2 regions of the Achromobacter sp. GQ309 genome follow, and region 2 is predicted to be linked to the other one. Evidence: predicted binding sites of a transcription regulator. Region 2 holds the regulator's gene; the other holds the start of a gene.
The links. The regulator NrdR, encoded in region 2, represses ribonucleotide reductase genes. The targets are predictions, from matches to a motif close to CACNANATNTNGTG.
Positions count from the first base shown of each region.

Region 1: AC6CIE_RS04485 (ribonucleoside triphosphate reductase) is a predicted target of NrdR. The motif match lies at 1,725-1,738, and genes of this name have one in related genera.

Region 1 covers NZ_JCAXDP010000001.1:952,526-967,925, reverse strand. The annotation lists gene AC6CIE_RS04500 (catalase) at 1-315, opposite strand, end outside; gene AC6CIE_RS04495 (hypothetical protein) at 329-943, opposite strand; gene AC6CIE_RS04490 (DUF3325 domain-containing protein) at 1,228-1,578, shown strand; gene AC6CIE_RS04485 (ribonucleoside triphosphate reductase) at 1,745-3,739, shown strand; gene nrdD (anaerobic ribonucleoside-triphosphate reductase) at 3,834-4,016, shown strand; gene AC6CIE_RS04475 (anaerobic ribonucleoside-triphosphate reductase activating protein) at 3,982-4,809, shown strand; gene AC6CIE_RS04470 (aminotransferase-like domain-containing protein) at 4,800-6,218, opposite strand; gene AC6CIE_RS04465 (hydroxymethylglutaryl-CoA reductase, degradative) at 6,349-7,638, shown strand; gene AC6CIE_RS04460 (hypothetical protein) at 7,708-8,199, shown strand; gene AC6CIE_RS04455 (tripartite tricarboxylate transporter permease) at 8,196-9,581, shown strand; gene AC6CIE_RS04450 (NAD(P)H-dependent flavin oxidoreductase) at 9,708-10,865, shown strand; gene AC6CIE_RS04445 (HAD family hydrolase) at 10,880-11,548, opposite strand; gene AC6CIE_RS04440 (MFS transporter) at 11,658-12,860, opposite strand; gene AC6CIE_RS04435 (LysR family transcriptional regulator) at 12,968-13,879, shown strand; gene AC6CIE_RS04430 (DUF169 domain-containing protein) at 13,870-14,670, opposite strand; gene AC6CIE_RS04425 (LysR substrate-binding domain-containing protein) at 14,749-15,400, opposite strand, start outside.
Region 2 covers NZ_JCAXDP010000004.1:587,178-602,577, reverse strand. The annotation lists gene AC6CIE_RS15950 (Bug family tripartite tricarboxylate transporter substrate binding protein) at 1-391, opposite strand, end outside; gene AC6CIE_RS15945 (CaiB/BaiF CoA transferase family protein) at 461-1,639, opposite strand; gene AC6CIE_RS15940 (hydroxymethylglutaryl-CoA lyase) at 1,668-2,606, opposite strand; gene AC6CIE_RS15935 (LysR substrate-binding domain-containing protein) at 2,803-3,735, opposite strand; tRNA gene AC6CIE_RS15930 (tRNA-Ser) at 3,851-3,941, opposite strand; gene AC6CIE_RS15925 (SpoVR family protein) at 4,087-5,640, opposite strand; gene AC6CIE_RS15920 (YeaH/YhbH family protein) at 5,637-6,896, opposite strand; gene AC6CIE_RS15915 (PrkA family serine protein kinase) at 6,909-8,825, opposite strand; gene ribD (bifunctional diaminohydroxyphosphoribosylaminopyrimidine deaminase/5-amino-6-(5-phosphoribosylamino)uracil reductase RibD) at 9,569-10,684, opposite strand; gene AC6CIE_RS15905 (cysteine hydrolase family protein) at 10,898-11,461, shown strand; gene AC6CIE_RS15900 (GlxA family transcriptional regulator) at 11,481-12,473, shown strand; gene nrdR (transcriptional regulator NrdR) at 12,523-13,002, opposite strand; gene glyA (serine hydroxymethyltransferase) at 13,226-14,476, opposite strand; gene AC6CIE_RS15885 (YbhB/YbcL family Raf kinase inhibitor-like protein) at 14,758-15,400, opposite strand, start outside.

The DNA of each region.
Region 1 (15,400 bases), on a different contig from region 2:
ATTCTGGTTTACGCCCGGCGTGGCGGCGTCGCCCGTCTTGTCCGAGACTTCCTTCTCGGACAGCGAGCTTGCGCCCACGGCGGGGTCCACCGTGCCCACGTGTGCGCCAGCGTAGGGACAGCGCGCGGCCTGCTCGCCGTACTCCGCTTCCTTGTTGGCGTTATGGGGGATGGCGCCTGTGGTGGCGCCCACGGCAGCCGCGCGCTGGAGCGCGGGGTGGGTCGGCTTGCCGGCGGGACCGGTGGCCGGACCGCTGTCGGTATTCATGTAGGCGGTGTCGAGCGCGCCGCCCTTTGCTGGCTTCTTGCTTGCCATGATTTTTTTCTCCTTAATGGGTCAGCATCGTTTCGCGCGCCTGCTCGGCACGGGACGCACCAATGGCGGTTTCCACCTTCTTTACCTCTTCGGGCGGCGGCAGCACGGCCGGGAAGCCCAGCGACTCGATCCACAGCTCGCGCGACCAGCCTTGCGTGTGATACAGGTGATGGTCCTCATCGGTAGCCACGGCGTCATAGGCCTGTTTCAGGATCTTGGCTTCTTCGCCCGATTGCTGCTCGGCAATCAGCCCGATCAGCGACCAGTTGGCGTGGTCCTTGGTCTCTGCCAGCACCACGCATTCGGTCGCCACCAGTTGAGCCGCGGCCGGGTCGCCGGCGTTGATGGCCATCTTCATCGCCCGCACCAGCGATTCGCCCAGGTGACGCACCACGTCGCGGCCCGGCGACTTGGCCTGCGGGTCCAGCTTCAGTTGTTCGAACACCGTCAACAACACACGGCGATGGGTGCGGGTTTCTTCCAGATACCCCAGCCATTCTTTCTTCAGGTCTTCATTGATGGCACAGCTGACCGCAGTCTCGTAAATGGCAAGGCCGCCGATCTCGGTTTCCAGCGCCTGGTACAGCAGCTCCTTGATCTGGCGGGCGTTTCCGGCTTTGCGTTTCATGGTTGGGCTCCTTGTCGTAGGTCATCAACGATGCGCACGGCGGGCGATCGCTTCCGATGGAGGCGCGAACACAGCAATTCGCGTTCCCGAGGCTGCGTCCGCCGAACCGGGCAGGCGATTGCCGCCGTGAGAGCAGTGGCGGCCCGGAAGCTGTGCAGAAAATACAAAGCGCTCCAAAGCCGGACGCCGCGCCGATTCCCGTAGAATCGGGGGCATTACCCACAACAGCGCAAGGGCTTCGCGCCACCCGGCAGGCACAGCGACCCGCGCAACAAAGCAGCCGCATGACCATGAACGACCTCTGCGCCATCGCGATGGCCTTGCTGCTGACCTACGCCGGCATGGCTTGCCTGGCGCTTGCCACCCCCCGTCACTATCACCAGGTCTGGACGCGCAATCCGCACGCCGGCCACACGCGCGTCCTGCGCGGCGCCGGGGTCCTGTTGATGGGGCTGGCCATCCTTCCCTGCGTGGGCCTGTGGGGCGACGTGCTGGGGATGGTGGTCTGGCTGGGCTGGCTGTCCGCAGGCGCGCTGCTGTGGTTCGGCCTGCTGTCATGGGCCCCGCGGCCGGCCGCCGGCACGGCGGCGGTCGCGGTGGCGATTTCCCTGCTGGGCGTGAGCATCGGCTTCTGATCCGGCCGGGCCGGCCGCAGGCGCCGGGTGCGACCGATCGCCGCATTGCGCAAATTCACGACGGTTTTCGGCCATTTGATGCGGGTCAACCGGCATCCAGATCCAGCGGTTCCAGCACCATATGTGGTGATAGAGTCTTCGCACTCCACTACATATGGTGCCAACAATGGAAATCCAACACATCCTCAAGCGTGACGGCCGCGTCGTTGCATTCGATAGCGAGAAGATCGCGCAAGCCATGGCGGCGGCGGGCCAAAGCACCGGGGAGTTGGACCTGCAAGGCGCACGCGCGCTGACCGGCACCGTCATCGCAAAGCTGGACGGCAACGTCTGCCCCGGCGTCGAAACCATTCAGAACCGCGTCGAAGACGTGCTGGTCCAGGCAGGCCACTGGCGCACGGCGCGCGCCTACATCGTCCACCGCGAGCAGCACGCCCGCCTGCGTTCGCTTCGCCATACGCTGGTCGACGTCGAAAGCGCCATGGAAGAGTATCTGGAACAGCGCGATTGGCGCGTCAACGCCAACGCCAACCAGGGCTACAGCCTGGGCGGCCTGATCCTGAACGTCGCCGGCAAGGTCACCGCCAACTACTGGCTCTCCAACGTCTTCACGCCGGAAGCCGGCCAGGCCCACCGCGAAGGCGACATCCACATCCACGACCTGGACATGCTCAGCGGCTACTGCGCCGGCTGGTCGCTGCGCCAGTTGCTGACCGAAGGCTTCAACGGCATTCCCGGCAAGGTCGAGTCCACGCCCCCGAAGCACATGTCGGCCGCTATCGGCCAGATCGTCAACTTCCTGGGCACGCTGCAGAACGAATGGGCCGGCGCGCAGGCGTTCAGCTCGTTCGACACCTACATGGCGCCCTTCATCCGCCGCGACGCGATGACCTACGCGGACGTCAAGCAATCCATCCAGGAACTCATCTTCAACCTGAACGTGCCCAGCCGCTGGGGCACACAAACGCCCTTCACCAACCTCACGTTCGACTGGACCTGCCCGGCAGACCTGAAGGACCAGATCCCTTACGTGGGCGGCGAGGAAATGCCGTTTTCCTACGGCGACCTGCAGGCCGAGATGGACATGATCAACCGCGCGTACATCGAGGTCATGATGGCCGGCGACGCGAAGGGCCGCGTGTTCACGTTCCCCATCCCCACGTACAACATCACGCCCGATTTCGACTGGGACCATCCCAATACCGAGCGCCTCTTTGAAATGACGGCGCGCTACGGATTGCCGTACTTCCAGAATTTCCTGAACTCCGACCTGGAGCCGCACATGGTGCGCTCCATGTGCTGCCGCCTGCAGCTCGACCTGCGCGAACTCCTCAAGCGCGGCAACGGCCTCTTCGGTTCGGCCGAGCAGACCGGGTCGGTCGGCGTGGTGACCGTGAACTGCGCCCGGCTGGGCCATACCTGCCGCGGCGACGAAGCCCGGCTGTTGGAGCGGCTGGACTACCTGCTGGCGCTGGGCCGCGACGTGCTGGAAACGAAGCGCAAGGTCGTGCAGCGCTACATCGACCAGGGCCTCTACCCCTACACCCGCCGTTACCTGGGCACGCTGCGCAACCACTTCAGCACGCTGGGCGTGAACGGCATCAACGAGATGATCCGCAACTTCACGGACGATGCCGAAGACGTGACCACGCCCGCCGGCCACGCCTTTGCGGTGCGCCTCCTGGACCGCGTGCGCCAGCGCATGACCGAATTCCAGGAAGAAACCGGCCACCTCTACAACCTTGAAGCCACGCCGGCCGAGGGCACCACGTACCGCTTCGCCCGCGAAGACCGCAAGCGCTACCCCGGCATCCTGCAAGCGGGTACGGACGCCCAGCCCTACTACACGAACTCCAGCCAGTTGCCGGTGGGCTACACGGACGATCCCTTCCACGCGCTGCAACTGCAGGAAACGCTGCAAAGCAAGTACACGGGCGGCACCGTGCTGCACCTGTACATGAACGAGGCCGTGTCCACCGCCGAGGCCTGCAAGCAACTCGTGCGCCGCGCGCTCACCAACTTCCGCCTGCCTTACATCACGGTCACGCCAACGTTCTCCATCTGCCCGAATCACGGCTACCTGGCCGGGCACCACGAGTTCTGCCCCAAGTGCGACGCCGAACTGCTGGCCAAGCAATCGTCTTGCTGCACCCCGGCCTAGCGTTGCCGGGATCCGGGGCGGTGCGCAACCTTCCGGCGCGCGCCGTCCTTTACCCGCCGGGCAAGCGTCCGGCATCACTTTCCGAGGAAAACCTATGCAAACCTTGACCGCTCCCGTCGCCGCGTCCGCTCCCGCTGTCCAACTGGACGACAGCCAGCGCGTGCGCTGCGAAGTCTGGACCCGGGTGATGGGCTACCACCGCCCGGTTTCTTCCTTCAACACCGGCAAACAGGGCGAATTCAATGAGCGCCGCTTCTTCGTCGAACGCAGTGCCTGAAGGCGGATCGCCCCAGGGCAACTCGCAGGCCGGCGGCGCCGGCCGGCCCGCCGCCCAGGCCATTCGCCTGCTGGCGGATCGGCCGGCCTATGCCGCACCGCCGCAGCCGGTTATCCAGCCCCTGCCCCGGCACTCGCCCGCCGTGGGCGGGCTGGTGCCTTTTTCCACCGTCGACTGGCCCGGCCAACTGGCCGCGGTCGTCTTCATTTCGGGCTGCCCGTGGCGCTGTCACTATTGCCACAACGTCGAACTCCAGACGCGCGCCGCCCGCTATGACTGGCGCGAGGTCCGCGCCTTCCTCGAAACCCGCAAGGGCCTCCTGGACGCCGTTGTGTTCTCAGGCGGAGAGCCGCTGAGCGAGCCGCGCCTGCCCGCCATGATCCGCGACGTCAAACGCATGGGCTACCGCGTGGGCCTGCACACCGCGGGCATCTACCCGCTACGGCTGGCCGACGTGCTGCGTCATCTGGACTGGGTGGGCATGGACATCAAGGCGGACGCCAAGGGTTACGACGACATCACGGGCCGGCGCGATTCCCAGCGACCGGCGCTGGCGTGCCTGACGCAGTTGCTGTCCGCCGGACTGGATTTCGAATGCCGCATCACGTGGCATCCCGACTGGCTGGACGAATCGCGGCTGATGGCGCTGGCGCGGGAACTGGCCCGCCGCGGCGTGCGCCAATTTGCGGTGCAGGCCGCGCGCGCCGCGCCCGGCGCACCCGTCGCGCGAGCGCTCAGCAACCAGGCGCAGGGCGAGCTGCGGCAGGCCTTTCAGGAATTCTCCTATCGCTGATCCAGATGCGCAGCCAGGGTGGCGTGGAAGCGCGGCGACACCACGGCGCCCACATTGCAGCGGGACCACGGCGACACCGCCGTGGGATCCACGCTGAACACGCGACCCGGCGCCATGATGACCTTCTCGGGCATCAGCGCCGCGGCCAGCGTCAGCGAATCCGCCACGCCGGGAAACGCAGCCCACAGATACAACGAACTGGTCGGCCGCGTGAACACCTGCGCGCCCAGCGAATCCAGCACCTGCAACGCCTGGCCGGTCGCAGCTTCCAGCCGCTGCCGCAGACGCACCAGATGCCGCTCGTAATGGCCCTCGCGCAGCATCACGTCCACCATGCGCTCGCAATATTCAGAACTGCTGACGTGCACCAGCGCCTTCAGATCGGCCAGGTCGCTTGCCAGCGCGGCGTTGCACGCGATGAAACCCACGCGCAACGCCGCCGAGAAAGACTTCGAGAAGCTGCCGATGTAGATGGTGCGCTCAAGCTGATCCAGCGCCGATAGCCTGACCGACGACGTGGGCTTGAAGTCCGCCAGGGGGTCGTTTTCGACCACCATCAGGTTGTAGCGCTCTGACAGTTGCAGGATCTTGTAGGCCTTGGCGGGCGACATGTCCGAGCCGGTGGGATTGTGCGCGATCGACTGCGTAAAGAAGAGGCGCGGCTTTTCGCGCTGCAGCAACGATTCCAGTGCAACGACGTCCGGCCCGTCAGGCAGGCGCGGCACGCCCAGCATTCGCACGCCGGCCAGCTTCAGCTTGCCAAAGAGCGGGTAGTAGCCGGGATTGTCCACCAGCACCGTCGACCCCGGCGGCAGGAAGTAGCGGATCACCAGATCCATTGCCTCGTTGGCGCCATGCGTCAGCACCAGTTGCGACGGCGTGGTGTTGATGCCCACGTCGCCCAGCTTGCGGACCAGGCTTTCGCGCAGCGGCGCATAGCCAAATCGGCTGCCGTAGCGGAACAGCGCGCCCAGCCCCGTGCGCACCACCTTCTGGTGATACCGATCCATGCGCATGTCCGCCAGCCACTCCACCGGCGGAAAGCCGTCGCCCACGGCGACCGCATCCGGTTGGGTCTTGAGCTGTTCGCGCATCAGCCACACGATGTCCATCGCCCGGCTCAATTGCCCCGGCTCTTCGTCCGCGGCCGGGCGCGCGTGATCGACGTCCAGCACGTAAAAGCCCGAGCCACGCCGGGGTTCGACCAGCCCGCGCGCCACCAGCATTTCAAACGCCACCACGACTGTGTTCTTGGCGTAGCGGTGCAGTTGCGCCAGCTCGCGCAAGGACGGCAGCTTGTCGCCCGCGCGGTAGACGCCGTCGGCGATCTGCTGGCCGATCAGGTTGGCCAGGCTCTCGGCGATGGGCGCCGCGCGCTGCGGCCTGCCCGGCGAATTGGCGTCATCCACGTTGCGATCCCCGTCTTGTCGTTGCCAAAATTGGTGCAGTGCGATGGTACTGTTTGCCCAAACTGTACCTCTGAATAGCGGTACAGTTTACCTAGAATCAGGCCACTCGATTCTTATACGGAGACACGCCATCGTGGCCGATTCACGCCTGCCCAACTTCCGGGCCCTCACCCCCGCCCAACGCCTGGCCTTCATTGCCGACGCCGCCTCGCTTACCGATGAAGAGCGCCAAATGCTGGCCGAGCCCGGCGCGCTGAACCTGGCCCGCGCCGACGGCATGATCGAAAACGTCCTGGGGACGTTCGAGCTGCCGCTGGGCGTGGCGGGCAACTTCCAGGTCAATGGCCGCGACGTGCTCGTGCCGATGGCCGTGGAAGAGCCGTCCGTGGTGGCGGCCGCCTCGTTCATGGCCAAACTGGCGCGAGAAGGCGGCGGCTTCGAGACGTCCAGCACCCGCCCGCTGATGCGCGCACAGGTGCAGGTCCTGGGCCTGACCGACCCGCATGGCGCGCGCCTTGCTCTGCTGCGCGAACGCGAACGCATCCTGACGCTGGCCAACAGCCGCGACAAGGTGCTGATCGAACTGGGCGGCGGCTGCCAGGACATCGAGGTCCACGTGTTCCCGGACACGCCGCGCGGCCCGATGATCGTGATGCACCTGATCGTCGACGTGCGCGACGCCATGGGCGCCAACACCGTCAACACCATGGCCGAGGCCGTGGCCCCGCTGGTCGAGGAAATTGTCGGCGGCTCGGTCCGCCTGCGTATCCTGTCCAACCTGGCCGACCTGCGGCTGGCCCGCGCCCGCGTGCGCCTGACGCCGCAGACGCTGGACACCAGGGAGCGCAGCGGCGCCGAGATCATCGAAGGCGTGCTGGACGCGTACACGTTCGCCGCCATCGACCCGTACCGCGCCGCGACGCACAACAAGGGCATCATGAACGGCATTGACCCGGTCATCGTCGCCACCGGCAACGATTGGCGCGCGGTCGAGGCCGGCGCGCACGCCTACGCCGCCCGGTCGGGCCGCTACACGTCGCTGACCCACTGGGAAAAGGACACGTCGGGCGCACTGGTCGGCAGCATCGAGATGCCCATGCCTGTGGGCCTGGTCGGCGGCGCCACCAAGACCCATCCGCTGGCGCGGCTTGCGCTCAAGATCATGGACGTGCGCTCGGCGCAGGAGTTGGGCGAAGTCGCCGTGGCCGTCGGCCTGGCGCAGAATCTGGGCGCGCTGCGGGCGCTGGCCACCGAAGGCATCCAGCGCGGCCACATGGCGCTGCACGCCCGCAACATCGCGCTGGTGGCCGGCGCCACGGGCGCGGAAATCGACGAGGTCGCCAAGCGCATGGCCGCGGAAAAAGACGTCCGCACCGACCGCGCGCTGGCCTTGCTGGAGGAGCTGCGCGCGTCCCGATAACCCGCACGGCGAGTACCCGAGGCGGCGCCGGTCACCCCGCGCGCCGTCCGATAAACACAGGAGAGAGACATGAAACAAAGCCCTCAGGCGCCGTCCACGCGCCTGGCTGAAGTCTGGAGCGACACCGTGGATCTCAGGCATCTGGCCTGGGCCATCGGCATTGGGATCTCGGTCAGCGTGGCCGGCTTCTTTGCCGCCAGCCGCTGGCTGCGCGGCGTGGTGGCGTCACCCGAGCTCGCGCACGCATACGCGATGCTGGCCGGGCTGGCCGGCTGCGTGCTGGCTGGCGTGATCTGCGCCCGACTGTTCCCGCCCAAACGCGAGGTCGTCGAGCACAGCGCCACGCACGATCCTGCCTGGCGCGCCGAAGTGCTGGCCGAGCTGGCCGAACAGCCCGGCGGCCTGGGCACGCTGGCGGACCTGCCCGAGGCCGTGGTGCGCGAGCTGAAGGAACTGGACCTGTACGACCTGTTCGCGCAGCCCGCGGCGCCCGCCATCTCTGCCGCTGCCGCCGATGTTGCCGACCCCCGGCGCGGCGCCGCCAAGGAGGCCTTGGCATGAGCCCCGAACTGCTTGAACAAATCATGGTGGCCGCGGGCATGGGCCTGCTGGGCGCGGTCGTGTTTGCGGCCATCGGCCTGGTGTCCGGCACCGATGAAACCACGACGCTCGCGCCGCTGACGCTGCTGGTCGTGCTGCTGGGCGTGCCGCCCGCCGGCGTCTTCACGTTCTTTCTGGCGGGCGCGGTGGCCAAGCACATGACGCACGCCGTGCCGACCGCGCTGCTGGGCATCCCGGGCGACACCCTGGCCACGCCGCTGCTGCAGGACGCGAACATGCTGCGCAAGCTGGGCGTGCCGCACATTGCGCTGCGCAAGATGGTGTCCGGCGCCATCGTCGCCGCCTTTGTCGCGGTGCCGCTGGCGGTGCTGTTCGCCGTGCTGCTGGCGCCGTTCGGCGCCGCCATCACCAAGTCCGCCCCATGGATCTTCCTGGCCGCCGCATTGCTGATCGCGTATTTTTCCGCGGGACGCTGGGCGGCGGTGGCGCTGCTGGTGCCGTTCGTCATGGTGATCATTGCGCTGCAAAGCCTGACGGCCAAGTACGGCGTCAAGCTCAGCATCAGCTACTTCCTGGGCATCGCCATCGGACCGCTGATCGCCGACCTGTTCACCGTGCTGTCGCCGCAAGGCCGCGGCAAGATGATGCGCGACAAGGTGCGCACGTTCTCGCTGGCGCCTGACGTAAAAGGCTGGTCGGGCTACTTTCCGAACCCGCTGAAAGTCATGGACCGGGTGCAGACGCGCTGGACGCTTGCCACCGCAGCCGTGTCCAGCGCCACCTTCGTGTTCAGCCCGGTCGCCATGACCGTCGTGCTGGGCGAGCTGGTGGGCTCGCGCGTCAAGCACGCCTATCACCGGCTGACGACGGTGCTGAGCGCGCGCAACGGCGTGACCGAGGCCACCTACATCGCCGAGGCCCTGATTCCGCTGATCGCCTTCGGCCTGCCCCTGAGCCCCGTGGCGGCGGGACCGGCCGCGCCGCTCTTTAACGCGCCGCCGCGGTTCACGGTGGATTCGGCAACCGGCCAGACGCACAACCTGCACAACCTGCTGAACCATTGGGAATTCCTGGGTTACGGCATGCTGGCGGTGCTGCTGGCGGCAGTGGTGTCCTATCCCTTCGCCATGAACTTCGCGCGCCGCGCCGCGCTGTTCGTGTCGCGCCGCGTCAGCCACGAGGCCATCATCGCCACGTTTGTCGGCCTGATCATCGTGATCAGCGTCTGGGAAGGCCAATTCCTGGGCCTGCTCGTCATCCTGACCATGGGCCTCATCGGCGGCCTGCTGTCGCGCCTGTTCGGCTTCAATACCGGCGTGCAGTTCATGGGCTACTACACCGCCGTGCTGTCCGGGCCGGCGATCATCAAGCTGCTGGGATAAAAACGTGACGGATGGGCGGGATCTGTCTGGCCCCCGCCCATTGCCGCACCAATTGATCCTTCGCAAGGCGGCGCTCCCCACGTTGCTCTAGCCTCTGCTCTCTTGACCAGAGGAAAGACTCATATCATGACGTGGTTCAAATCACTCACCCTCGCCGGACGCGAGTTGCTGCCCATCGTGCAGGGCGGCATGGGCGTTGGCGTATCCGCCCATCGCCTGGCCGGCGCGGTTGCCAGCCAGAACGCCGTGGGCACCATTGCCAGCGTCGATTTGCGCCATCACCACGCCGATCTCGTGGAAATAACCGAAAAATGCAATGACCGCGACACGATCGACACCGCCAACCGCGAGGCCCTGCATCGGGAGGTCCGCGCCGCGCTCGATACGGCGCAAGGGCGCGGCCTGGTGGCGGTAAACGTCATGAAAGCCGTGCGCGACCATCCCGCGCTGGTGCGCCAAGCCTGCGAAAGCGGCGCCGAGGCCATCGTCATGGGTGCAGGCCTGCCGCTCGACCTGCCTGAAATGACGGCCGACTTCCCCAAAGTGGCGCTGGTGCCCATTCTCTCCGAAGCGCGCGGCGTTGCAGCCGTGCTGAAAAAGTGGATGAAAAAGGGCCGTCTGGCCGACGCCGTCGTCATCGAACACCCGGGTTACGCGGGCGGCCACCTGGGCGCGGCACGAATCGACGACCTGCACAGCGAACGCTTCGATTTCAAAAAGGTGCTGGCCGATTGCCACGCCCTTTTCACTGAACTGCAACTGGGCCGTGACGCCCCCCGCCTGATCGTCGCGGGCGGCGTCGGCAGCCACGAACAGGTCCGCCACTGGCTCAGCAACGGCGCCGATGGCGTGCAGGTCGGCACCGCGTTCGCCGTCACCCACGAAGGCGACGCCCACGAAAACTTCAAGCGCGTCCTGATCGACGCCGACCCCGCCGAACTGGCGGAATTCACCAGCGTGGCCGGCCTGCCGGCACGTGCGGTCGCCACGCCGTGGCTGACGCGCTACCTGCGCCAGGAAGGCACGCTGCAAGCCAACACCCGTGCCGACCCGCGCCGCTGCAGCCAGCGTATGGACTGCCTGACGCAATGCGGCCTGCGCGACGGCATCGCCAAGTTCGGCCAATTCTGCATCGACCTGAAACTCGCGGCCGCGATGCGTGGCGAAGTCAGCCGCGGTCTTTTCTTCCGCGGCGCGTCCAAACTGCCATTCGGCAATGCCATGCGTTCCGTGCGCGAACTGATGGATTACCTGCTGCACGGCGAGATGCCCGCCGCGGCATAGATCAGCAGCCCCTCTCAGATGATCTCCGGCAGCCGCCGCAGATCATCGATCACTTCAAAGGCGCCCTCGTCCAGCAACCGCTGCCGCTGTTGCGGTCCGTTGTGCGAGGCGCCCACAAACCCCACTGCCCGCATGCGCGCCGCACGGGCAGCGCGCACACCCGGCACGCTGTCCTCGACCACGACGCAATCCAGCACCGCGGCCCGCATCTGCCGCGCTGCGTACAGAAAAACGTCCGGCGCCGGCTTGCCCTTGGCCACCTGCGCAGTGCTGAACACATGCGGTGCAAACGTCTCCCACAGACCCACCATCTTGAGCGCCGCCTCCAGCTTGGTCGGCATGCTGCTGGACGCGACGCACAGGTCCAGCCCGCGTTCCTTCAATACCTTCAGCGTCTCGTGCACGTGCGGCAAGGGGCGCAGTTCGGTGCGGAACGTGCGATCCAGCCGATCGGCATACTGGCGCGCGAAGCCTTCGGGCAACGCGCAGGCGTGCTCTTCCTGCAACGTGCGCCACATGTCCGCATCCGGAATGCCGGCAAAGCGCAGCGCGGCCTCTTCGGGCGTGATGGCGATGCCGTGTTCGGCCAGGGCGCTGGATTGGGCGCGCGCGGCGATGATTTCGCTGTCGATCAGGACGCCATCGCAATCAAAGATGACCAGGCGCGGGGCGGGCGTGTGCATGTAACCTCCAACGTGTTCGGCCGCTCCATGATAGGCCAGCCCGGTTACAGCGAAGCGCCCGCCTCATGACCGGCACCGAGTGACCGACGGCGCGCGCTGCCAGGCCTTGTCAAAGGTTGGTGCCCCCGACGCGCCGCAGCCGCCAGGCGACGGCCACGCCCGCCAGTCCTGCCGCCGCCACGATGAACGACGCGGAGGACCAGCCAAAGCGGTCGATCGCGCCGCCCACCGCCACGGGTCCGATGACCTGCCCCAGATTGCTGCCCTGCATGACCAGCCCCACCGACGCCGCGGTCAACGCCGGACGCGGGGCCGCCTGCGGCGCGGTGCCAAGCAGCGTCGCAGGGATCAGCCCGCCCACGGCCGAGAACAGCACGCACAGCAGAAAGGTGGTCATGGCCGGCAGTGCGGAACCGAAGATCAGCAGCGACACGGCCGCCATCACCGCGCTGGCGCAGGCGATCAGCGTGGACCGCCGCCAGCCGCGTGCAAGCAGTACGCCCGCCCCCAGATTGCCCACCACGTTGGCGGCGCTGGCGATGGCGCTGTACAGCCCGGCCGCCGCCAGCGTCAGCCCCAGTTGCTCCATGAGCAGCACCGGCAGGAAGGTGAACAACGCGAAGAACATCAGGCTGTAGAGCGTGAATGACAGCGCCAGCAACATCGGGCCGGCCGCGGCCATGGTGTCGACCGTGTCCTGTCGTAGCCCCTGCCACGACAGGGCCGCGCCGCGAGGCGTGGGCGGCGCCAGCACGGCGATGCTGGCAAGCGCCACGCCTGCAGCGATGCCCGCGCACCACCAATAGGCGTGCCAGTCATCGAACGCCTGCGAGGCGAGCATCGCGATTGCCATTCCGGCCGGCATGTAGCAGCTCCAGAGTGCAAAGGCGAAATCGCGCCTGCCGCCAGTGACGATGCGCTGCAGCGCGGCAGGCCCCGCCACCGTAATCATCAGGAAACCCAGTCCCTCGATCACCCGGGAGCCCAGCAGCACACCATAGCCGGGCGCCAGCGCGCCCACCGCCGTGCCCGCCGCGGTCGCCGCCAGGCCCAGGATCAGCATGCGCCGGGCGCCAAAGCGCGCGATCACCCCGCCCGCCGCGATGCCGCCCACCATGCCCAATATCGAAAACACCGCCGTCAGCGTGCCAATGGACGCGAGGTCCAGCCCCATGTCCTTGCGCAGCAGCGGCGCGGCGATGATGACCTTGCCCACCTGCAACGCCGCCACGACGCCCGCGCCCACGATGGCCAGCACCGCGCCCCAATGCGGGTGCCCGATGGCGCCTTCCGCCCCTTCAACCTTGTCCATCCCGTCCCTCGCTATCGCCAAGATTCCGGCATCATGCCTCGCAAAATTGATTCCGCGAAGTGATAACCTTTCGACGATCTTGATCGAACAAATAGATCAACCGTCCCATGATTGACGCGCTGACCCTGGACCAACTGCGTGTGTTCGCCGCCGTCGCAGATACCGGCAGCTTTCGCGCGGCCGCCCGGCGCTTGTCCCGTGTGCAGTCCGCCGTCAGCCACGCCATTGCCAACATGGAGGCGCAACTGGGCGTACCGCTGTTCGACCGCACCGGCCATCGTCCCGTCATGACGCCGCAGGGCCAGGCGCTGCTTGCCAACGCCCGCGACATCCTGCTGCGGGTCGATGCGATGCGCGCTCGCGCGCAGGGCCTGGGCGAAGGCGTCGAGCTGGAGCTTTCGCTGGTGGTGGATACGCTCTTTCCGATCGAACGGGCTGGCGCGGCGCTGAACCACATGCGCACCGCGTATCCCTCGGTGGCGATGCGCGTCTCGGTGCTGCCCTTGGGCGGACCGGTCGACGCGCTGTTGGCCGGCACGCACACATTGGGCATTCTTGCAGGCGAGCATTTCCGGCATCCGCGCATTGCGGTGCAGGCGCTTGGCGCCATTCAGATGGTGGCCGTGGTCGGCGCTTCGCATCCCCTGGCGCAGACTGCGCGCGCCGGCCGCGCGCTTACCGCGGCGGACCTGGCGGATCACCTTCAGATCGTGCAATCCGATCCCTCGTCGCTGTCGGAGGGCCGCGACTTTGCCGTGCTGTCGCCGCAGACCTGCCGCGTCAGCGGCCAGGACACCAAGCACGCGCTGATCCTGTCCGGGCTCGGCTGGGGCCGGCTGCCGCTGTGGCAGGTCGAGCGCGACCTGGCCGAGGGCCGCCTGCTGCGCGTGCCCACCGCCAGCCTGGGCCGCGACAGCCAGGTCACCACCGAAACCTATCTTGCGCACCGCATCGACCGGCCGCTGGGACCGGCCGCGCGCGCGCTGGCCGCGGCGCTGCACGCTGGCATTCACCCCTGAGCCTTGGGCGGCTGCGCGTAGCTCACCCCCATGCCGGCGCGCACGTCGTTCTGGATGCCATAGGGCGCGATGGGATAGCGCAGGCCATTGGCCGCCAGCGCCTTCATGCCTTCGATGGCAATCGGCAGATAGCGGGGAGGCAGCGCCATCAGCATTTCTTCGTCGGGCACGCCGCCATAGCGGCGTTCGGCAAAACAGGGCAAGGACAGGCTGGGTTCGCCCGTAGCAAGCGCCCTGCCCCAGGAATCCGCACAGGCGGTTTCCCCCACGACGCTCCAGTCAAAGCGCTGATAGTTCTTCCATTGCAGGCCGTTGATCAGGATGATCATCTGGCCCGGCGTGGCGTACACGAGGCAGATGTCCGGCGGGTCGAGGCGACCGTTCGCCAGCGGCGACACCACCATGGCGCGGTACTTGCCCGCCGGCACACAGGTCAGCGCCTCCTGGCGCGCCCGGGCATCGGCTTCGGTCGCGTGCCAGACCCCCACATATTCCTTGCCGCGCTTCCAATCTTCGTCCTGCGGCCCCAGCCCGATGACCGCGCGGCATTGCGCGCCGACCAGATCGTCGCCCGTAATGCCGACCGTCCAGCCCAGCCTTGCCGCCATGCCCACGATCTGGTCCGTGGTGTGCGTGGCCTTGGGCCGGCGCAGGCCCTTCACCCCCGCCATGTCGGCTTCGTGCTCGTAAAGCTTCATGCCGATGACGGTGGTCTTCAGCCGCAGCAGCCGGTTCAGGTCGTCGACCAGCGCCGCCCAGTCGAGCGCGGTTTCCTGCCTTGTCTCTTCCATGTTCGTCCTTTGGACTGTTGTTTGCGGTCTGGTCGGCCGAAGGCCTGCGTTGCCGCACGCGGTCAAGACTACAACGCGTCAGGCGAACCCGTCGATGCCCCGCATCAGCGCCGCCGCCATGCGCGGCTGGCGCAACTGGTCCAACCACCAGCGCAGCGCCCGCCCGTCGTGATCGCCGCGCCAGGCGAGATACAGCAGGTTGGGCTCGCGCGGCGTCTCGGTGGCCATCTCGACCAGTTCGCCTCGCGCCAGCAGCGAGGCCACGCGGTGGCGCGGCACCCAGCCCACGCCGAGGCCTTCGCGTTGCGCCAGGATTTTGGCGCGCATGCTGGGCACGGCCAATGTCGCCTGCCCGCCGACCCTGCCGTACCCGCGCGCCGACGAGCCGCGCGCCGTGTCGGCGACGACGACGGCGCGATGTTGCTGGATCTGGTCCTGGCGCAACGGCCCCTTTGCCTTGGCCAGCGGATGGCGCGGTGATACGGCAAACAGCCATTCCATCTCGCCCAACGCCGCCCATTGCAGGTTCGGCATGGTCTGCTGCTCGTTGGTCGCGCCCACAATCAGGTCTGCCCGTCCCTCGCGCAGCGCTTCCCACGTGCCGCCCAGCACTTCGTGCGTGAAGCGCAGCCTTACGCCTGAATCCAGCTTGTCGAAGGCCCCGACCAGCGGCGCCATCAGTTCAAATTCCAGGATCTCGTCGCTGACGATGTGCAGGCGGTCTTCCCAG
Region 2 (15,400 bases):
ATTTGCCCGCCACGATGACCAGGGGCGCTTCGCCCACGATGCCAATCGGCGCAAAGTCCTTGATCGGGTCGTAGGAGAGCTTGCTGTAGATGGAAGGCGCCACCGCCAGGTTGTCGACCTGCCCCATGACGATTTCATAGCCGTCCGGCTTGGCGCGCGCGGCCGCGCCGATGCCGATGGTGCCGCCGGCGCCCGGCCGGTTCTCGGCCACCACGTTCCATTTGGTCGTCTCGCCCAGCTTGGCGCTCACTGTGCGGGACAGGAAGTCCGTGCCGCCGCCCGGCGTGAACGGCACGATGATGCGGATGGGTTGATTCGGGTAGGACTCCTGGGCGTGGGCGCCTGCCGCGACGCCCAGCACGCAAGCTGAAAGCAGAAGGTTGCGTAGCATGTCGTTTGTCTCCGTCGTTATTGCTTTATGGGCAGGCTGTGTCGCCTTGGTGGTCTTGCCGCGGCGCGTTCAGATGACGCCACGTTCCTGCAAACCGCGGATGTCCTCCTGCGCGAATCCGAATCGCAGCAGCACATCGCGAGTATCCGCGCCCAGCGCGGGCGCGGCTTGCACGGGCCGGGCTTCGGCCTGCGCAAACTTGATCGGGAAGCCCAGCATCCGCACATCGCCGTGGTCGCCATGCGGCACGTCGATGGCCATGCGCTGGTCCTGCACCTGAGGATCCTCGAACACTTCCTGAAGGTTCAGCACCTGACCGCACGGCACGCCAAACCGGTTCAGGCGTTCGATCCAGTGGGCGCTGGTGTGCTGGCGCGTGCGCGTCTGGATGGCCTCGGTGATGGCACCACGATTGCGCATGCGATCGGCGTTCGTCGCAAAACGGGGATCGGCGCGCAGTTCCGGCAGCTCCAACGCGTCCAGCAGCTTGTGATAGACGACGTCGTTGCTGGGCGCGATTGCGACCTGCCCGTCGGCCGTCTCGAACAGCCCGTAGGGCGACGCGATGCCATGATCGTTGCCCGTGCGCGCCGGCAGCCGGCCGTCGGCAAAATAGTTCGACGCCTGAAAGCTCAAGAGGCCGATCATGCTGCCCAGGAGGCTCACGCTGACGCTGTCCCCCTGGCCGGTGCGCTCGCGGCGCAACAATGCCGCCACGATGCCGAGCGCGCCATTCATGCCGGCCACCAGATCGCTGATGGGGGGACCCGCGCGCATCGGCGGCTGACTTTCCGCGCCATTCAGGCTCATGAACCCGCTCATCGCCTGCGCGATGAAATCGAATGCCGGCCGGTCGCGATAGGGCCCGGTCGTACCAAAGCCGTTGATGCTGCAATGAATGATGTCGGGCTTGAGCGCCTTGAGCGCCTCGTCGCCCAGCCCCATCTTCTGCATTACGCCGGGACGGTAGTTCTCGACGATGACATCGCATTCGGCGATCAGGCGCCGCAGCACGGCCTTGCCTTCCTCGCTGTAAAGGTCGAGCGTGACGGATTTCTTGTTGCGGTTGTAGTTGGCGAAGTACCAGCTCAGGCCGTCGCGTATCACGCCCTGGGCGCGCACCGGGTCGCCTTCGCCCGGCGTCTCGATCTTGATGACCTCTGCGCCCATGTCGGCAAGCAGAGAGGTGCAGAACGGACCCGAGATGATGCGGGTCAGGTCCAGAATGCGGAATCCGGATAGAGGCATGGGTTCTTTTGAATCCAGGGTTGCGAAATCAGCCGACGGCGGCCACGGCGCCGTCGTAATCGTGCAAGGCAAGACGCGGCCCGGCCTTCATCACCTGCCCTGACAACGGGCGCTTCATCACCTGCTCAAGATGCCGCGACGCCTGGATCAGCGCCGCCAGGTCGATGCCCGTCTCGATGTCCATCTCGTGCAGCAGGTTGACCGTGTCCTCGGTGCAGACATTTCCCGTCGCCCCGGGCGCGAACGGACAGCCGCCCAAGCCGCCCAGCGACGATTCGAAGGACGTGATGCCGGCGTGCAGCCCCTCGACCACATTCACCAGCCCGAGACCGCGCGTGTTGTGAAAGTGCAGGGAAAAATCCATGGCCGGAAACGCGGCGCGCAGCGCGTCCACCGTCTTGCGCACGAGCCGCGGCGTCGCCATGCCCGTCGTGTCGCCGAGCGTGACGGCGTCGAAATCCAGACGGGCAAACTCGGCCACGATGGTCTTCAACGTGGCGATATCGACATCGCCTTCAAACGGACAACCGAAGGCGACCGCGATGGCGCCCTTGCGCCGCATGGGATGCTCCTGCAACAGCGCCGCCACATCCTCGATGTCGCGCAGCGATTGCTCCACGGACCGGTTCAGGTTCTTTCTGTTGTGGCTTTCGCTGGCCGACAGGAACACCACGACTTCATCGGCACGCGATGCCAGCGCACGTTCAACGCCGCGCGGGTTCGGCGCCAGCGCGCTCAACACGACGCCCGGCCGCTTGTCCGCCAGCGCCAGCAACTCTGCGGCGTCGCGCATCTGCGGCACCGCCCGGGGCGACACGAACGAGGTTGCCTCGATGTGGCGCACGCCGGCGGCAATCAGTTCATTCAGGATGGCAGCCTTGGTCTCGGTGGGCACGAACTCGGGCTCGCTTTGCAGTCCGTCCCGCAGTCCCACCTCCACGATCTGCACTCGGCTTGGAAGGCTCACGTCTCTCTCTCCTCGCGCCCGCGCGGCGGGCGGTCCATGGGCTTGATGAGCTATCTTCCGAGGTCCGCCGGCGTGGCACAAATCGCGATTCTTCAGCGGGGCATCGCCATTCGCGATGGCTGAGCGCGGCGGCGCCTGCGTTGGCCGTCCGGATTTTGCTACGCAACATCCGTGTCCCAATCCAGAAAGACCTGCCTCAATTGCCGGAGGCGGCGGCCTCTTGCAGCAGGTGCTCCATCAGCAACCGGGCAGCGCCGGACAGGGGCTCATTGCTGCGCACGCACAACTTGAGCTGGCGACGCGCCCACGCGTCCGTCAAAGGGATAATCCGTAGATCGCCGCAATCGAAGAGGGACAGCGCCTCCACGGGCACGATACCAATGCCCAGCTCGCAGCGCACCATCGACACCAGCGCATCGTATGACGTGACCTGGAACCGCAGCCGCACCGTCCGATTGATGGCTGCCGCCTCGCGCGTGAACAGGTAGTTCGCCGCGCTGCCCCGGTGCATGCCGACGTGGTCGTACTCCAGCGTGTCGGCAAACGCCACGCGCTCCCGCGCAGCCAGCGGATGAGACCGGTTGGCCACCAGCGTCATCACATCGCGCCGGTACGGAAAACTCTGCAGCCCGCTGTCGTCGTCGGTCTGGGTATAGATACCGATATCGCTCATGTTCTGCTGCACCGCTCGCGTCACCGCGGAACTGACGTTCTCCTCCAGATCGATCTGCACGCCGGGGTGCAGCGTCAGAAAGCGCCGCAGATCCTGCGGCAGGAACTGCGTGATGGAAGACAGGTTGGCCGCGATGCGCACATGCCCGCGCACGCCCGATGAAAAATCGCGGATCTCGTCCGTGAGGCCGCGCGCCTGATGCAGCAGCGCCCGCGCGTGCCGCGCCAACGCATGGCCAGCGCCTGTCGCCGCCACCCCTCGGGCATGCCGGGTGATCAGCACCACATCCAGGATGCGCTCCAGCTCCGACAGCCGCTTGCTCAGCGCCGAGGGCGCAATGTGCTCACGCGCGGCGGCCGCGGCAATGCTGCCCTCTTCAACCACGGCCACAAAGACCTGCAGGCTGTAGAGATCCAGGCGAGGCGCGGATGATCGAATCGGCAGGTCGAAAGTCATGGCACGAGCGTACCGTAACGATTCCCGGAAATGCAAAAGGCCCCGATCTCTGGGAGATCGGGGCCTTTTTTGGCTTGGCCGCTTTTTGGGGGCTTGGCGGCCTTGCCAGTATTCCTGGCGGACAGAGGGGGATTCGAACCCCCGATACGCTTTTGACGTATACACGCTTTCCAGGCGTGCGCCTTCAACCACTCGGCCACCTGTCCTACTGCACTTCCAGGGGCCTTTCGGTGCTGATGAAAGACGCTGCTGAAAATGCGAATCCGCGATTCTAGCAGAATCGGCAACAGCACAGCAAGCGGGCAAACAAAAAGGGACGCACTACGCGCGTCCCTTCCCCTGCTGGCGTCATTACTTCGACGCGGGCGGGTCCTGCTCCCGGTAGGAGCTGATCGTGCCGTCCGGTTCGGTTTCTTCCAGCCGGACGCGGAATCCCCACAGACGTGCCAGATGCTTCATGACCTGTTCGGCATCTTCACCGGCCAGCGGTCGGCCGCGGCTCTTCAAGTGGCGCAGCACCAGCGAGCGGTCGGTGTCGCGGTTGAAGCGGACGACCTGGATGTCGGGCACCAGGTTGTCGCGATTGTGCTGCGCGGCGAGCAGGCGCCGGATGTCGCGGTAGCCCTCGTCGTCGTGGATCGCGGCCACTTCCAGTTTGGGGTTGGCTTGGTGGTCCGAGATCGCGAAGAAGCGGAATTCGCGGATCAGGCGCGGGGACAGATACTGCGAGATGTAGGACTCGTCCTTGAAATTACGCATGGCGAAGTCCAACGTCTTCAACCAGTCGCCGCCCGCGATGTCGGGGAACCAGCGGCGGTCTTCGGGCGTGGGCGCTTCGCAGATGCGGCGGATGTCCGACATCATTGCAAAGCCCAGCGCGTACGGGTTGATGCCGCCATAGCCGCGCTCGTCAAAGCCGCGCTGGCTGACGACGTTGGTGTGGCTTTGCAGGAACTCCATCATGAAGCCGTCGTTCACCAGGCCCTTCTCGTGCAGGCGGTTCAGGATGGTGTAGTGCCAGAACGTGGCCCAGCCTTCGTTCATAACCTTGGTCTGGGTCTGCGGATAGAAATACTGTGCGACCTTGCGGACGATGCGCACCAGCTCCTTCTGCCACGGGGCCAGCTTGGGCGAGTACTTTTCGATGAAGTACAGCAGATTTTCCTCGGGCTCGGGCGGAAACACGGACGCCGCGACGCGCGTGTCCTTGTCCGCTTCGATGCGCGGCAGCGTGCGCCACAGGTCGTTGTACTGCAGGCGCGCGTGTTCCTCGCGCTCGGCCTGGCGGGTAGCCTCTTCCTTGAAGGAGACCGGCGTCGGGCGCTTGTAGCGGTCGACGCCGTGATGCGACAGCGCATGGCACGAGTCCAGCAGCGACTCCACGGCGTCGATGCCGTAGCGGTCTTCGCACGCCATCACGTACTTGCGCGCGAACACCAGGTAATCCAGCACGCCGTCGGCGTCTGTCCATTGCCGGAAGAGATAGTTGCCCTTGAAGAAGGAATTGTGCCCGTAGCAGGCATGTGCGATCACCAGCGCCTGCATCGGCATGGAATTCTCTTCCATGAGGTAAGAAATGCACGGGTTGGAATTGATGACGATTTCGTACGCCAGCCCCTGCATGCCGCGGCGGTAGTACTGCTCGTTGCGGATGAATTCCTTGCCGTACGACCAATGCGGGTAGCCAATGGGCAAGCCCGCCGACGCGTACGCGTCCAGCATCTGTTCCGAGGTGATTACCTCGATCTGGTTCGGATACGTGTCCAAGCCGTATTCACGCGCAATCTGCGAGATCGCGTCGTCATAGGTCTGGATCAGTTCGAACGTCCATTCGGAACCCTGCGAGATCGGCCGGACACCGCCGTCCGATCCCGGCTCCACGAGCGCACCCATGTTGGCGTTCATGCGGTCTCCTTCTTGAACAGGTCGTGGAACACGGGAAAGATTTCCCCGCGGTCGCAAATGCGCCGCATGACGAAGTGCGGTTCCAGTTTCTGTTCATACTCGGCCCACAGACTGCTCTTGCGGGCTTCCTGCGAGTCGGGGATTTCGATGTAGGCAAAGTAGCGCGACGAAGGCAGCAGATGCTCGGCCAGGAATCGCGCGCTCTTGCCCGCATCGGCGCCAAACGAGTCGCCGTCGCTGGCCTGCGCCGCGTAGACGTTCCACGCGGACGGCGGATAGCGCTTTTCCAGGATCTCGCGCATCAGCTCCAATGCCGACAACACGATCGTGCCGCCGCTCTTGGGGTCGTAGAAGAACGTGTGCTCGTCCACTTCCTCGGCGTTGTCGGTGTGGCGGATGAACACCAGATCGACGTGCTCGTACTTGCGCGACAGAAACAGGTAGAGCAGCGTGAAGAAGCGCTTGGCCAGATCCTTCTTGCCCTCGTCCATGGAACCGGACACGTCCATCAGGCAGAACATGACGGCGCGCGCCATGGGGATGGCGACCGACACGCGGTTGCGATAGCGCAGATCCAGGTCGTCCAGGAACGGCACACGCGCCAGACGCTCGCGGCAATCCTCGACCTCCTGTTCCAGCTCGCGGATTCGGGCCTGCGACACACCCGCAGCCTTGGCCTCTTCCAGCGCGTCCTCGGCATCGCGCAGGTCGGCGCGCGCCTTCACGCCCAGCGACACGCGACGCGCCAGCGATGACTTCAGCGTGCGGCTGATGCTCAGCGTGCTGGGCGAGCCGGTGGTGGTGTAGCCGGCGCGCTGCCACTTTTTCTGGCTGACTTCGCCAAGCTGGTTGCGCGCCAGGTGCGGCAGTTCCAGATCCTCGAAAAAGAGGTTCAGAAATTCGGCGCGCGACAGGCTGAAGGTGAACTGGTCCACCGATTCACCTTCACCCGGCTCGGAGCCGCCCTCGCCCTGCCCGCCCTGCGGCCGGTCGAAGGTGTCGCCCTTGGCGAATTCGCGATTGCCCGGATGCACCAATTCGCGGTCGCCGCCCGCGCCGTGCCGGAATGTCGGCTCGGAGATATCGCGGGCGGGCAGATTGATCTCACCGCCTTGATCCATGTCCTGGATCGAGCGGTCACGGATCATCCCGTGTACCGCCTTGCGGATCTGATCCTTGTAACGCCGCAGAAAGCGTTCCCGGTTAACGGCGCTCTTGTTGCGACCGTTAAGACGGCGATCGATCAGTGAATTCATGATTCACCTCGCTCAGGAAGACTTCCTCACACGGAGATACCACTCGCACAGCAGCCTGACCTGCTTTTCCGTGTAGCCCTTCTCCACCATCCGGTCGACGAAGCTCTGGTGTTTCGTCTTGTCCTCGGCCGAGGCCTTGGCGTTGAACGAAATCACCGGCAGCAGGTCTTCCGTGTTCGAGAACATCTTCTTCTCGATCACTTCGCGCAGCTTTTCATAGCTGGTCCAGTTCGGATTGCGGCCGCTGTTGTTGGCGCGCGCCCGCAGCACGAAGTTCACGATCTCGTTACGGAAGTCCTTGGGATTGGCAATGCCTGCGGGCTTCTCGATCTTTTCCAGTTCATCGTTCAGCGCGCTGCGGTCGAAGCTTTCGCCGGTTTCAGGATCGCGGAACTCCTCGTCCTGGATCCAGCAGTCGGCAAACGTGACGTAGCGGTCGAAGATGTTCTGGCCGTATTCGGAGTAGGACTCCAGGTAAGCGGTCTGGATCTCCTTGCCGATGAACTCCGCGTAACGCGGCGCCAGGAAGCCCTTGATGAATTCCAGATAGCGCCGACGGATTTCGTCGGGATAGTCTTCACGGCCGATGCGCTGCTCCAACACGTACATCAGGTGCACCGGATTGGCCGCCACTTCGGTCTGGTCATAGTTGAAGACGCTGGACAGGATCTTGTACGCGAAACGCGTCGAGACGCCGGTCATGCCTTCATCCGTGCCCGCGTAGTCCTTGTATTCCTGCAGCGCCTTGGCTTTGGGATCGACGTCCTTCAGGCTTTCGCCGTCGTAGACCCGCAGCTTGGAATAGATGCTGGAATTCTCGGGTTCCTTCAGGCGTGTCAGCACCGAGAACTGCGCCATCATGTCCAGCGTTCCGGGCGCGCACGGCGCTTCGGACAGCGAGCTGTGATGCAGCAGCTTCTCGTAGATGCGGACCTCTTCGGAAACCTGCAGGCAGTAAGGCACCTTGACGATATAGATACGGTCAAGGAACGCCTCGTTGTGCTTGTTGTTGCGGAAGGTCTGCCATTCCGATTCGTTCGAGTGGGCCAGGATCGTGCCGTTGAACGGGATGGCCGAGAAGCCTTCCGTGCCCTTGAAGTTGCCTTCCTGGGTAGCCGTCAACAGCGGATGCAGCATCTTGATCGGGGCCTTGAACATTTCCACGAATTCGAGCAGCCCCTGGTTCGCCAGGCACAAGCCACCGGAATAGCTGTACGCGTCCGGGTCGTCCTGCGAATGGCGGTCGAGCTTGCGGATATCAACCTTGCCCACCAGCGACGAAATGTCCTGGTTGTTTTCGTCGCCCGGTTCGGTCTTGGCGATGGCGATCTGGCGCAGCACCGACGGATTCAGGCGCACCACACGGAACTTCGAGATGTCGCCGTCGAACTCCTTCAGGCGCTTGACTGCCCACGGCGACATGATGCCGGTCAGGTAGCGCTTCGGGATGCCGTATTCCTTTTCGAGCGTGTCGCCGAATCGTTCCGGATGGAACAGCCCGAGCGGCGATTCGTTCACCGGCGATCCCTTCAACGCGTAGATGGGAAAACTTTCCATCAGCGCCTTGAGCCGTTCGGCGATGGACGACTTGCCGCCGCCCACCGGTCCCAGCAGATAGAGGATTTGCTTGCGCTCTTCCAGTCCCTGCGCGGCGTGTTTGAAGAACGCGACGATCTGTCCGATCACGTCCTCCATGCCGTAGAACTCCTGGAACGCGGGATAGCGCCGGATGGTCCGGTTGGAAAACAAACGGGAAAGACGTGGGTCGTTGCGCGTATCCACGATTTCAGGTTCACCGATCGCGGCAAGCATGCGCTCAGCGGGGCTGGCGTAGGCCATGGGATCGCGCTTGGCGAGGCTCAGATACTCCTCGAGCGAGAGCTCTGATTCCTGCTCTCTTGCATACTGCGACTTGAAGCCTTCGACGATGTTTTGCACGGAAACCTCCTACATACAACACGCGAAAAATTCAATACGTCCCTACATGCCCATTGTGCATCAGCGCCTGCGAATTACTAAACAACTTCGCTGTTGGCGTTTTCGGCAAGTTGTTATGTTGCTTTCGCCACACATCAACCATAAGCACGATCGGACCCTTTGTGTTTAGGCTGCACCCCTTTCACACTAGTTCCGTCAGGGATTGCAACTAACGTGAGCAAGTTAACTCGTCGTCTCGAGCATAGACCCGCATATAGCGTGCCTGACGCAACCGCACATGAAATGGTCGGCAACGAAACGACGGAATGAGCGATATCCGATGGATTCTTGTTGGCCCGGGATAAACCCGGAGCGTTCGCCATGCGATCGCAGCGAACGGGCTGAACGGCGCTGGGCGACTTCGTTCAGTGGCGTGCCGGTCGGTGTTGAACTGCGCCGATTCGCGGCACGGGAATCCGTGGTGACGAGGGCGCGCAGCGGCTGTGCGGGTGGTCCGTGAGCGCGTAGCGCCAAGTCATGCTGCTTATGCTAAGCCCGTGACTCTTTTGTGGCAATTCATTTTGCGCGAATAATTGCTCGTGTAATCACGCGAAACGCCTTCGTGCGCGGTGTGGTGCGCGCCCATCGCGCATGCCGATTCGCACGCATCGACAGGGTGCATCGTGCAGACGCAAGCTGTGCGCGGCTTTCAAACGATTGGCAGCCGAACGCGCGGAGTGCTAACAACAAATCCGTTACGACAACGTGGGCAACGCCACGCTTTCCATCAATTGCCGCCACGTGCCTGCCACGCGCGCGCGCACAGACAGATCGGCGCCAACGCGCGCGATATCGGTAAATTCGTAGCGCCGCGCGGCGTCCAGGTGTTCGAGCATCGGCAAGCGCACCATGCCCGCCGCGTCGCCCAGCAGCACCGGCGCCAGATACAACAACAGTTCGTCGACGCAGCCGGCCGACACCAGCGCACCGCTCAGGCCCGCGCCTGCCTCGACGTGAACCTCGTTGAACTGCTGCTCGCCCATCCAGCGCATCATGGCAGGCAGATCGACGCGGCCAGGTTCCGTGCCCGGCAAGCACACCACGCGCGCATTCTTGTCCGCCAGGCGCGCTGCCTTCGCGGCATCTTCGCGCGCGGTGAACACGATGACCTCTGCGCCATCGAACAGCCGCGCGGTCTCCGGGATCTGGAATTGGCCGTCCACGACGGCCTTGCGCGGCTGGCGCGGCGTATCGACGTCGCGCACGTTCAGCTGCGGATCGTCCTTGAGCACGGTGCCCATGCCGGTCAGCACGACGCAGCTGCGCGCCCGCCAGCGGTGTCCGTCGGCCCGCGCTTCCGGTCCGGTGATCCATTGCGACATGCCGTTATGGAGCGCACTGCGGCCGTCCAGCGACGCCGCCATCTTCATCCACACCCACGGCAGGCCGCGGCTCATACGCGAAATGAAGCCGGCGTTCACCGCCAGCGCTTCTTCGCGGCAGACGCCGGTCGTCACCGCGATGCCCGCTTCGCGCAGCCGCGCCAGCCCCTGCCCGTTGACGAGCGGATTCGGATCACCCATGGCGACCACCACGCGCGCCGGCGGCGCCGCCAGCACCGCATCGACGCATGGCGGCGTGCGGCCGAAGTGGCTGCACGGTTCCAGCGTGACATACAGCGTGGAACCGGCGACCGTCTCGCCACGCGCTTGCGCATCGCGCAGCGCGCAGATTTCCGCGTGCGGGCCGCCCGGCGGCTGCGTCGCGCCTTCGCCCAGCACGCGGCCGTCACGCACGATCACGCAGCCGACCCGAGGGTTGGGCGCGGTGGTGAACATGACGGTGTGCGCCAGCGCCAGGGCGCGTCGCATCCAGAAGAGATCGTCGGAGTCGCGGGTAATGTCCATGCCCAGGATTGTATGTCCGCCGCGCACGAATCTGCCGCGCGGTCCGGGCGCTTTCCGGCTGCCACCCCGCCATGTCCGTTTTGGGCCGCCGGCCGTCTTGGAACGCGCTCGCGGATCCGCCCAATCGGGAGTAAAAATGGCGTCACCCCCACGAATCCATGGCCAGGAGGCCCGGAAATGAAACAGGCACTTATCGTCATCGACGTCCAGGAATCCTTTCGCCAACGTCCGTTTTGGGACGAATCGGAGTATCCGGCGTTCATTTCGCAGATCCAGCCGCTGATCGACGCCGCCGCCGCGAAGGACATGCCGGTCCTGCAGGTATTCCACACCAGCCCCGCCGACGACCCCGCCAATCCGTTTTCGCTCGCCTCCGGCCACGTCAAGACGCTCAAGGAATTGCGAATTTCTCCCACGGCGGTGTTTCACAAGACAGTGCATTCGTCGCTGTACGCCAAGGACGAGCATGGCGCCTCGTTGCACGATTGGCTGCTCAAACACGGCATCGAAGGCATCATCGTGGCCGGCATCCGCACGGAACAGTGCTGCGAAACGACGTCGCGCCATGCCAGCGACGCCGGCTTCAAGGTGGTGTTTCCCACCGACGCCACGCTGACCTTTGCCATGCAAAGCCCGTCCGGCAGGAACTACACGCCGGCCGAGATCCGCGACCGGACCGAGCTGGTCCTGCAGGGCCGTTTTGCCCGCATCGTGCGCGCGGCCGACGCGCTGGCCGCGTAGCGTCCGGTTGGAGGCGCAGATGATCCCGGTGTATTTCGTGGTGCCGCGGGGCATCGTCCTGCTGGACCTCGCGGGTCCGGCGGAAGCCTTCCGCGTGGCCAACAAGCTGTGTCCGGGCACGTTCGCGCAGCATTTCTGCGGCCCTTCCCGCGACGTCGAAAGCGGCATTCCGGGCCTGCATTTGGCGCACGTGCAACCGCTGCCGGCGGCCGTGCCCCGCAATGCGCTGGTCATCATCTCGGGCGTGGTGGGCAAACACACGCGCCTGGAAGACGACGATGCGCGCGCCATCGTCGACTGGCTGGCGGTTCGCCACCCGGCCGACGGCTTCACGTTGATGACGGTCTGCGCGGGCGCGCTGTTCGCGGCCGCGGCCGGCCTGACGCGGCAGCGCGAGTGCACCACGCATCACACCTGTCTGGAACAGCTTGCCGCGTTGGATCCCACTGCCCGCGTGCTGGACAACCGCATCTTCGTCGAGGACGGGAATCTGGTCAGCAGCGCGGGCATCACGGCCGGGATCGATCTGGCATTGCACATGGTGTCGCGCCATTGCGGCCCGCGCGCGGCCAGCGAGGCGGCGCGCGACATGGTCGTCTACCAGCGCCGGGCGGGCTCGGATTCCGCGTTGTCGCCCTGGCTGGACCATCGCAGCCATATGCACCCGGGCGTGCACCGGGTCCAGGATGCCGTCATCCGCGATCCGGCTGCGCCCTGGTCGGCCCAGTCGCTGGCGGATCAGGCGCACACCAGCGCCCGCCATCTGACGCGCCTCTTTCGTGAACACGCCGGCTGCACGCCGATGGACTACCTGTATCAGATCCGCGTGGCGCTGGCGCGCGACCTGTTGCGCGACACCCGGCTGGATCTGGAACGCGTGGCGGAAAAGTCCGGATTCGGGTCGGCGCAACACATGCGCCGGGTATGGCGCAAGTTTCAGCCCCTGACGCCAAGCCTGATGCGGGGGGAGTTCACGCCTGGAGATGCCCCGCGCGGGACGCCAATGCAATGAACGGCGCCCCAGGCGCCGTTCATGATCGGTCAGGGCGCGCCGTGTGGCGCTAGTCCTTGCGCAGCTTGCCGGGCAGCAGCGGCCCCTGCATCTCGCGGATCGCCTCGACGAACTCGCCGATGTCCTCGAAGCTCTTGTAGACCGAGGCAAAGCGCACGTAGGCCACCTTGTCGAGCTTGCGCAGTTCGTTCATGACCAGTTCGCCGATGTGCTCGGACGGCACTTCGCGCTGGCCGCTGGCCAGCAGTTGTTCCTCGATGCGCGCGACGGCCGCATCCACGTCTTCCGTGCTGACGGGGCGCTTGCGCAGGGCCAGGCTCAGGCTGGCGCGCAGCTTGACCGGATCGTATTCGCTGCGGCTGCCATTGCGCTTGACGATCGAAGGCATGGCGAGCTCCACCCGTTCATAGGTGGTGAACCGCTTGTCACAGGACAGGCAACGGCGGCGACGGCGAATGGCGTCGCCCTCTTCGGAGACCCGGCTGTCGACGACCTGCGTTTCGGCATTGCCGCAAAATGGACACCGCATGTGTGATCCCTAAAGGCGCTGAAGGCAAAAATTAAGCATATTGTAACGACGGCATGATGCAAAGCGGCATTAGGGACGAATCCGACGCCGCCGCGACATCGGCGCATCGTGCGGCAGATGCCAACGCCTGCCCGCCATAAAGATCAAGGGACGGCACCTTGCGGCGCCGTCCCTTGGTATGACTCTGCCCGGAAAGCGGCCAGGCCGCGTCCGGGGCACCTGCTTACTTCTTGCCGTACACCGGCAGACGCGAGGTCAGTTCATTGACCTTGGCGCGCACGGCGGCGATGTTCGCTTCGTCGCGCGGGTTGTCCAGCACGTCGGCGATCAGGTTGGCGGTCAGCTCGGCGTCGGCTTCGGTGAAACCGCGGGTGGTCATGGCCGGCGTGCCCAGGCGGATGCCGCTGGTCACGAAGGGCTTTTCCGGGTCGTTCGGGATGGCGTTCTTGTTGACCGTGATGTGGGCCTGGCCCAGCACCGCTTCGGCTTCCTTGCCCGTGATGCCCTTGGAACGCAGGTCCACCAGCATGACGTGGCTTTCGGTACGGCCCGAGACGATGCGCAGGCCACGCTTGACCAGCGTGTCGGCCAGCACCTTGGCGTTCTTGACCACTTGCTGCGCGTAGTCCTTGAACGAGGGTTCCAGCGCTTCCTTGAAGGCCACGGCCTTGCCGGCGATGACGTGCATCAGCGGACCGCCCTGGATGCCGGGGAAGATTGCCGAGTTGATGATCTTCTCGTGCTCGGCCTTCATCATGATGACGCCGCCGCGCGGGCCGCGCAGCGACTTGTGCGTGGTCGAGGTGACGAAGTCGGCGTGCGGAACCGGGTTGGGGTAGGCGCCGCCGGCGACCAGACCCGCGTAGTGGGCGATGTCGACCATGAACAGCGCGCCGTTTTCACGGGCGATGCGGGCCATGCGTTCGAAGTCGATATGCAGGGCATAGGCCGATGCGCCTGCCACGATCAGCTTGGGCTTGTGTTCCTTGGCCAGCTGTTCGACCTGCTCGTAGTTCAGGACTTCGTTTTCATCCAGGCCGTACGAGATGAAGTTGTACAGCTTGCCCGACGCGTTGACCGACGCGCCGTGCGTCAGGTGACCGCCTTCGGCCAGGCTCATGCCCAGCACGGTGTCGCCCGGCTTGAGCACGGCCATGTACACGCCCTGGTTCGCCTGCGAGCCGGAGTTGGGCTGCACGTTGGCGGCCTCGGCGCCGAAGATCTGCTTCAGGCGGTCGATGGCCAGTTGCTCGACCACGTCCACGTATTCGCAACCACCGTAGTAGCGCTTGCCCGGGTAGCCTTCGGCGTACTTGTTCGTGAGCTGCGTGCCTTGCGCTTCCATGACGGCCGGGCTGGCGTAGTTCTCCGAAGCGATCAGCTCGATGTGCTGCTCTTGGCGCTGATCTTCCTTCTGGATGGCGGCCCAAACGTCCGGGTCAGCCTTGGACAAGGTGAGGTTGCGGTCAAACATGACGGGGGTTTCCTGAGGCGGTAAAAGGAAAAAACGAGAGAGAAGAAAACGGCGTCGGGCGGGTAAACCCGCAGAATGCTGAGTAGTTTACCCCGTCATGCGGGATCATTTGCGCTCAAAACGGCCTGAACCGGCCCAATTTCCGGCGGACGGGCGCGAAAACCACGGCATCGCCGCGGGCCGGGAAACGGCTCTCATGACGACTTGAGAAAGATTCATGCAAAGGGCGCGGGCAATAAAAAGGGCCGCGCTTGGCGGCCCTGCGTACATGGCGGTGTCGATCAGGCCGACGTGGCTCCGATTTGCTTGGGCGCCAGCGCCGGATTGAGCGTATAGGTGCCGGTCAGCGACGCTTGCGCGAGCACATGCTTCTGCATGGCACGCAGCGCGTCTTCGCCGGTGAAAGAGCCCTGCAAGTTCAGGCTAGGCACGTCCAGGGCGTACAGCGTAAAGATGTAGCGATGGACCAGGGCATCGTTCCAGGGCGGGCACGGACCGTCGTAGCCGAAGTACTCGCCGCTCATGTCGTGGTCATTGGCGAACCACGACGAATAGGAATTGATGCCTTGGCGCGCGTCCATGGGGGCCAACGGGCCGCCCTTGCCGCGCGGCGTGATGCCGTTGGAAAACGCGCCTTCGTCGATCTCGCGCAGGTCGGCCGGCAGATCAACCAGCACCCAATGGAAGAAATCCACGCGGGCGAGGTCGGCAGGCACTTCGCGGCCTTCCTGGTTGACGTCGTCAGGACGCGAGGGCACATCGGGATCGTGGCAGATCAGTGCAAACGACTGCGTGCCCGCAGGGACGTCGTCCCAGGAGAATTGCGGGTTGCAGTTGTCTGCCAGCGCGACGTGCGATTGCGCATCGATCTTGCCGAAAGCATAGCGTTCGGGAATCGACTCGTGATCGGAAAAAGACAAACTC